2 linked regions of the Loktanella sp. M215 genome follow. The main gene of each other region encodes a partner of the protein of the gene in region 2 in a complex. Links are inferred from orthologs where the notes say so. Each region holds a gene or a part of one and is shown on either strand. Other genes may lie near its edges.

Region 1 (2,850 bases), 1.0 Mb from region 2 along the record:
CTCGTGGCCGAGCGCATGGCGCTGCCGATGACCTACGTGCGCAAGAAGCCCAAGGGCTACGGTCGCAACGCCCGCATCGAGGGTGTCATGACCGAAGGCCAGCGCGTGTTGCTGGTCGAGGATCTGACGACCGACGGCGGGTCCAAGCTGTCCTTCGTCGATGCGATTCGCGATACGGGGGCCAGTTGCGCCGCCACGGCCGTGATCTTCTTCTACGGCATCTTCGAGGGTGTGGAAGAACGGCTGTCGGACCACGGCGTGCAGCTGCTGCACCTGTGCACCTGGTGGGATGTGCTGGAGGTGGCCCGGTCGCGTCAGTCCTTTGACAGCGCCACGCTGGATGCGGTCGAAGCCTACCTGCGTAACCCCAAGGGCTGGACACCGGGCGTGATGGTCTGACGACAGTCCGGCCAAATTCCGCCGGGTCATAGAATACCAGATCTGGACGCCGGCGGTAGCGATCTGGCCCATCTTGTGCTAGATGTGCGCAGGGCGACCTATCCACAGAAATATACAATTTGGGTCCGCGCCACCGCTGGTTTATGACCGGTGCAAACCACGCGCACAGTGGCAACCGACCGAGGGGACAGGCATCCGATGAATGAAATCAGCATTTTCAACGCGACCGGCACAGCCGAGGCGAGCGTCGACACGATGCCGCATTCGATCGAGGCGGAACAACAGTTGCTGGGCGCGATCCTGACCAACAACGACATCTTCGACCGCATCGCGAGCGTCGTCGGCCCCCAGCATTTCTACGATCCCGTCCACGCCCGCATCTTCGACTGCGCCGCGGCGCGCCTGTCCAAGAATGCGCTGGCCAGTCCCGTCACGCTGAAATCCTACATGGAGGATGACGAGGGCCTGCAGGAACTTGGCGGCGGTGCCTACCTCGTGCGGCTTGCGGCCTCTGCCACCTCGGCCTTTGCCGCGCGGGACTACGCGCAGATGATCTACGACCTCGCGATCCGGCGTCAGCTGATTCAGGTGGGGCAAACCATTTCGTCCAAGGCGTCCAAGGTCGATGTGGCGTCTGAGCCCAAGGATCAGATCGTCGAGGCGGAACAGGCGCTTTACGCGCTGGCCGAAAGCGGCACCTCGGAAAGCGGCTTTCAATCCTTCCTGCGGGCCGTGACCGACGCGGTGAACGTGGCCAACGCTGCGTACCAGCGCGACGGGGGGCTGGCCGGCGTGTCAACCGGTCTTGTCGATCTGGATAAAAAGCTGGGCGGGTTGCACAAGTCCGACCTTCTAATTCTTGCGGGCCGCCCGTCCATGGGCAAGACCTCGCTGGCGACCAACATCGCCTACAACATCGCCAAGGCCTACAAGAAGGGCACCTTGCATGACGGCACCGAAGGGGCGGTCAACGGCGGCGTCGTGGGCTTCTACTCGCTCGAAATGTCCGCCGAACAGCTCGCCGCCCGGATCCTGTCGGAAGCCGCCGAGGTGCCATCCGAACAGATCCGCCGCGGCGACATGACAGAGGTGGAGTTCCGCCGTTTCGTGGACGCCGCCAAGCAGCTCGAATCCTGCCCGCTCTTCATCGACGACACCCCCGCCCTGCCTATTTCCCAGCTTGCCGCACGGGCGCGCCGGTTGAAACGGACCCATGGCCTCGACGTGCTGGTGGTGGACTACCTGCAACTGGTCCGCGGCACCGGACGCAGTGAAAACCGCGTGAATGAAATCTCCGAAATCACGATGGGCCTCAAGGCCATCGCCAAGGAGTTGATGATCCCGGTCATCGCGCTGTCGCAGCTGTCCCGTCAGGTCGAAAACCGCGAGGACAAGCGCCCACAACTGTCCGACCTGCGCGAATCCGGCTCGATCGAGCAGGACGCCGACGTCGTGATGTTCGTGTTCCGCGAGGAATACTACAAGGAACGCGAAAAACCGGGTGATCACGAGATGGACAAGATCGCCATCTGGCAGGAGGAAATGGAGCGCCTGCGCGGCAAGGCCGAGGTCGTCATCGGCAAGCAGCGCCATGGCCCCATCGGCACGGTGGAACTGTCGTTCGAAGGCCGCTTTACCCGCTTCGGCAACCTCGTGAAGCCCTGGCAGCAGGACGGCGGCCCCGGTGGCGACGTCGGATTTTGACGCCCGCCCGGTGGCGCCTGCAAACATCGCGGACCTCGTCCGGATGTCCGACGCCCTGATGCTGCCCACCGCGCACGACCGGCGCGGCCTTGATCTACACCACATCTATGTCGCGCCGGACTGGCGCGGCCGCGGCGTCAGGCGCCCCATGATCCCGCCGGTCGAAGACCACGCCAAGTCGCTTGGTTGCACTTACGTCACCATCGGAACCGACTAGGGCAACACCGGTGCACAGGCCGCCTCTCAGGCCATGGGCACCACCCGCCGCCACCCCGGTCCCCGCTAGGCGAAACGTCTGACCTGACGCCCCCCTTCTTCTGGTTGAAAATACTTTGCGGAGGTGTGGAGGTGCAAAACCTCCACGCGGGCCGGAACGGCCAGCCCACGGCCCTGTCATTTGCAACCGTCGCTTGGCCCCCTATCTTGAGATGAACAGCCGAAAGGGCCCCCATGACCGACGAGTCCCGCCTGTCCCGCACCGAGGCCCGCAACATTCGCAACGCCCGCGATCTGGAATCCCACGTCGTCTGGCTCGAAAGCATCACCGGCACCGCCCTCGGCGTATTGGCGGTGGCCTCGGGCATCTACACCTACCTCGGCGTGTCCTCGCTGCTCGATGACAACGGCGCGCTGTCGGTCTTCGCGGCTCTGGCCTATTCCGTCGCCGTCTCGGTCGGGATCTACGTCTTCTGGTCCTACATGATGCGCCTGCTGCCGGCGGTTCACACCGCCACCGCCCGCATCGGC
Region 2 (4,410 bases):
CAAGCCGCAGGCCACATCATGAGCATGCCGCCCAAACGCGCCCGCCCGGAACCCGTGCAGGTCGTCAAGCAGCGCCGCGACGCCACCCTGCAGGGCCTCGTCGACGGTGTGCCCTACATCCGCTTCCTCGGCATCCAGTTCGAACGTCACGGCGACGAGCTGACCGCCGTGCTGCCCTTCGCCGACATGCTGATCGGCAACCCGGCGATCCCGGCGCTCCACGGCGGCGTCACCGCCGCCTTCATGGAGGTCGCGGCCATCATCGAACTCAGCTGGGCGATGCTGTGGGAAGACATGGAATCGGGCGCCGAGGCGATCCCCCGCCGCCTGCCCAAGACCATCGACTTCAACGTCGACTACCTCCGCTCCGGCCTGCCGCGCGACGCCTACGCCCGTGCCCGCGTGAATCGCTCCGGCCGCCGCTACGCGAGCGTCCATGTCGAGGCCTGGCAGGACAACCGCGCGCGGCTGTTCGCGCAGGCCACGGGGCATTTCCTGATGCCGGTCCGCGGCGAGGACTGAGATGAACCTCACGCACCGCCGGGTGCTGCACATCGCGCTGCCGGTGGTGATCTCGAACGCGACGGTGCCGATCCTCGGCGTCGTCGACACCGGAGTCGTGGGTCAGCTGGGGCAGGCGGCCCCGATCGGGGCCGTGGGCATCGGCGCGATCATCCTGACGGCGATCTACTGGGTCTTCGGCTTCCTGCGCATGGGCACATCCGGCCTCACCGCACAGGCCATCGGTGAGGAGAATACCCCAGAGGTCGCGGCCCTTTTGTCCCGCGCCCTCATCATCGGCGTCACGGCAGGTGCAATCATCATCGCCGCCCAGACCCTCCTCTTCGCCGGGGCCTTCGCCATCTCTCCGGCCAGTGCCGAGGTCGAAACCCTCGCCCGCAACTACATGGCGATCCGCGTCTGGTCCGCCCCCGCCGCCATCGCGCTCTACGGCATCACCGGCTGGCTGATCGCACAGGAACGCACCGGCGCCGTGCTGCTGATCCAGGTGCTGATGAACGGCGCCAACATCACCCTCGACCTCATCTTCGTGCTGCACCTCGGCTGGGGCGTGCCGGGGGTCGCCGCAGCCACGGTCATCGCCGAATGGTCCGGCCTGGCACTCGGCCTCTGGCTCTGCCGCGCGGCCTTCCGCGTCCCCGCCTGGCGCGACTGGCCGCGGGTCTTCGACCGCGCCCGCCTGATCCGCATGGGCATCGTCAACGGCGACATCCTGATCCGCAGCGTCCTGCTGCAGGCGATCTTCGTCAGCTTCCTGTTCTGGGGCGCGCATTTCGGCGACATCCAGCTCGCCGCCAACCAGATCCTGCTGCAGTTCCTCGAGGTCACGGCCTACGCCCTCGACGGCTTCGCCATCGCAGCAGAATCCCTCGTGGGGCAAGCACTGGGCCGCCGCGACCGTCCCGCCCTGCGCCGCGCCGCGCTCCTGACCTCCGGCTGGGGCGCCGCGATCTGCGCTGCCTTGGCGCTGGCCTTCGCGCTTCTGGGCGGCACCGTCATCGACATCATGACCACGGCGCCAGAAGTGCAGACCGCCGCCCGCCACTACCTGCCCTACATGGTGCTGGCTCCCATCGCGGGCGTCGCCGCCTGGATGCTCGACGGCATCTTCATCGGCGCCACCCGCACCACCGACATGCGCAACATGATGGTGGTCTCGACACTCCTCTACTTCGCCGCCGTCATCCCGCTCATGGCGCTCTTCGGTAATCACGGCCTCTGGATCGGCCTTCTGCTCTCCTTCGTCTTCCGCGGCCTCACCCTCGGCTGGCGATACCCCGCCCTCGAACGCGCGGCACTCTCCCCTTCTTCTGGTTGAAAATACTTCGGGGGGCGGCGCAGCCGTGGGGGCAGCGCCCCCTCCGCCCTCTCGACTCTGCACTCACCCTCAGCGATAATCACCCCATGTCCTTACCCCCCGGTTTCATCGACGAATTGCGCACCCGCCTGTCGCTGTCACAGGTCGTCGGGCGCAAGGTCATGTGGGACAACAAGAAGTCCAATCAGGGCCGCGGCGACATGTGGGCGCCGTGCCCGTTCCATCAGGAAAAATCCGCCAGCTTCCACGTCGACGACCGCAAGGGATTCTACTACTGCTTCGGCTGCCACGCCAAAGGCGACGCCATCTCCTTCGTGCGCGAGACCGAGAATGTCGACTTCATGGAGGCGATCCGCATCCTCGCAGGTGAAGCCGGCCTGCCGATGCCCGAACGCGACCCCCGCGCGCAGGAAAAGGCCGACACCCGCACCGAACTGGCCGAGGTGATGGAGCAGGCGGTCCAGCACTTCCGCCTGAACCTGCAAACCGCTGCCGCAGGTCCCGCCCGCGACTACCTCGCCCGCCGGGGCCTCAGCCCCGAGGCGCAGGCGCGCTGGGACATCGGCTTCGCCCCCGACAACGGCGGCGTGCTTGCCGCCCTCACCGCCAAGGGTGTGGCGCAGAAGCTGGTGATCGACGCAGGGCTCGCGGCTGTCAGCGACCGGGGCGGCGCCCCCTACGACCGCTTCCGCGGCCGCATCATGTTCCCGATCCGCGACGCGCGGGGCAGGGCGATCGCCTTCGGCGGCCGGGCAATGGACCTGAACGCCAAAGCGAAATACTACAACTCGCCGGAAACAGAACTCTTCGACAAGTCCCGCACCCTCTACAACGTGCAGAACGCCCGCACCGCCGCCGGCAAGGGCACGCCCCTCGTCGTCGCCGAAGGCTACATGGACGTCATCGCGCTCAGCGAGGCCGGGTTCGCCGCCGCCGTCGCCCCCCTCGGCACTGCCGTCACCGAACACCACCTCCACATGCTCTGGCGGATCTCGCCCGAACCGATCATTGCGCTCGACGGCGACACCGCCGGCCTGCGCGCCGCGATGCGCGTCATCGACCTCGCCCTGCCGCTTCTCGCCGCCGGGCAGTCCTTGCGATTCGCCGTCATGCCCGCCGGCCTCGACCCCGACGACGTGATCAAGCAGCAGGGTCGCGACGCCATGCAGGCGATCATCGACGCCGCCATGCCCATGGTGCAACTGCTCTGGCAGCGCGAAACCGAAGGCCGCGTCTTCGACAGCCCCGAACGCCGCGCGGCGCTGGACAAGTCGCTGCGCGACAAGATCAAGCTGATCGCCGACCCCTCGATCCGCAGCCACTACGGCGAGGCGATCAAGGAAATGCGCTGGGACCTCTTCCGCACCCGCAAGCCGCAGAACAAGGCCTTCACGCCGCGCAAGGCGCAGAAATGGAACCCCAAGCAGCAGCCGTGGGAACGCGACCTCTCGCCCGTCGCCTCCAACAAGCGCTCGATCCTCGGCGCCGGGGCCGCCGACGAATCCCACATGCGCGAGGCGGTGATCCTCGCCACCCTGATCGCCACACCCGCCGCCCTGCACGCCTTCCTCGCCCCGCTGGAGCTGATGGATTGCACCGACCCCGACCACGCCCGTCTGCGCGACGCGATCCTGCGCTGCGCCGACGACACGGACCTGACCACCCACCTGCACGCCTGCGTGGGTGAAGAGGCCGTGGCCCGCATCCTGACCCAGCGCGACGTCGTCCTGACCTCCGGCCTGCGCAAACCCGGCGACGTCGATTTCGCCCGCCGCTGCCTCGCCGAAAGCTTCGCCAAGCTGACCGCCGCCCGTGCGCTGCCGCGCGAGGTCTCCGAAGCGGTGGAGGACGTCGACGCCGCCGACGAGGGGCTGACATGGCGTCTGGGCGAGGCGGTGCGCGCCGTCGCCAAGTCCAGCCAGATCGGTGGCGAGGACAACGCCGAGATCGTCATCGCCGAAAACGGCTTTGGCATGGACAAGTCCGAACGCGCCGCATTTGATGCGATCCTGCAGGCGCTGACGATTGCAAAACCGCCGCGCGACCCTAAGTAGGGCAGAACCGATACGCTCGTGGACAGGCGAACGAGGGGGGTGCGTGCAACAGGGGCTGTAAATTCTGCCCTTTCCGGTTGCGAATCAGCCGCGTACAGCGTTGATTCGTTGCAACCGAATCACCCGCCCATCCGATTCGCCAGACACGCCGTCGCCCGCTGACACGAGGAGCCCCGAGACATGGCCGCCAAAGACAACGACGACCGCAAGGACGATAGCGACAGCGACATCAGCCTCGACATGAGCCAGGCCGCCGTCAAGAAGATGATCGCCGACGCGCGCGAGCGGGGCTACATCACCTATGACCAGCTGAACGCCGTCCTGCCCCCCGAACAGGTCTCCTCCGACCAGATCGAGGATGTGATGTCGATGCTCTCCGAGATGGGCATCCAAGTCACCGAAGAAGAAGAATCCGAGGAAAGCGAAGAGCCCGCCGGCAATACCGAGGTCGCCACGATCCAGGGTGGCCGCGACGTGGCGCTGGGCGGGGCAGAGGCTGAAAAGCTCGACCGCACC

The links.
Region 1: the proteins of dnaG (region 2) and GLR48_RS12460 are in contact, whole or in part, in a crystal structure (PDB 2R6A), measured with the Geobacillus stearothermophilus proteins. The link is inferred for Loktanella sp. M215 from one-to-one orthologs. Residues at the interface, in WP_049624496.1 of Geobacillus stearothermophilus: Lys456, Leu457, Leu458, Pro459, Ala460, Asn463, Ala464, Leu467, Leu535, Leu536, Ile537, Ala538, Gln544, Glu545, Asp548, Tyr549, His552; in WP_033016901.1 of Geobacillus stearothermophilus: Ser13, Glu15, Ala16, Gln18, Glu91, Leu92, Asp94, Ala95, Val96, Pro97, Thr98, Ala99, Ala100, Asn101, Tyr104, Tyr105, Ile108.

Annotation. Positions count from the first base shown.
Region 1 is NZ_WMEA01000001.1:2,534,608-2,537,457, reverse strand. It holds GLR48_RS12460 (replicative DNA helicase), read left to right. Parts: upstream 1-597; coding sequence 598-2,103; downstream 2,104-2,850. Other genes in the region: GLR48_RS12450 (hypothetical protein), read left to right, coding at 2,554-2,850; GLR48_RS12455 (GNAT family N-acetyltransferase), read left to right, coding at 2,084-2,320; GLR48_RS12465 (orotate phosphoribosyltransferase), read left to right, coding at 1-399. UniProt on the Escherichia coli protein: The main replicative DNA helicase, it participates in initiation and elongation during chromosome replication. Travels ahead of the DNA replisome, separating dsDNA into templates for DNA synthesis.
Region 2 is NZ_WMEA01000001.1:3,529,611-3,534,020, reverse strand. What follows is about bases 1,439-4,410. They hold dnaG (DNA primase), read left to right. Parts: upstream 1,439-1,926; coding sequence 1,927-3,894; downstream 3,895-4,410. Other genes in these bases: rpoD (RNA polymerase sigma factor RpoD), read left to right, coding at 4,075-4,410; GLR48_RS17360 (MATE family efflux transporter), read left to right, coding at 1,439-1,840. In the rest of the region: GLR48_RS17370 (PaaI family thioesterase), read left to right, coding at 1-22; GLR48_RS17365 (PaaI family thioesterase), read left to right, coding at 19-522; more of GLR48_RS17360, read left to right, coding at 524-1,438. UniProt on the Escherichia coli protein: RNA polymerase that catalyzes the synthesis of short RNA molecules used as primers for DNA polymerase during DNA replication.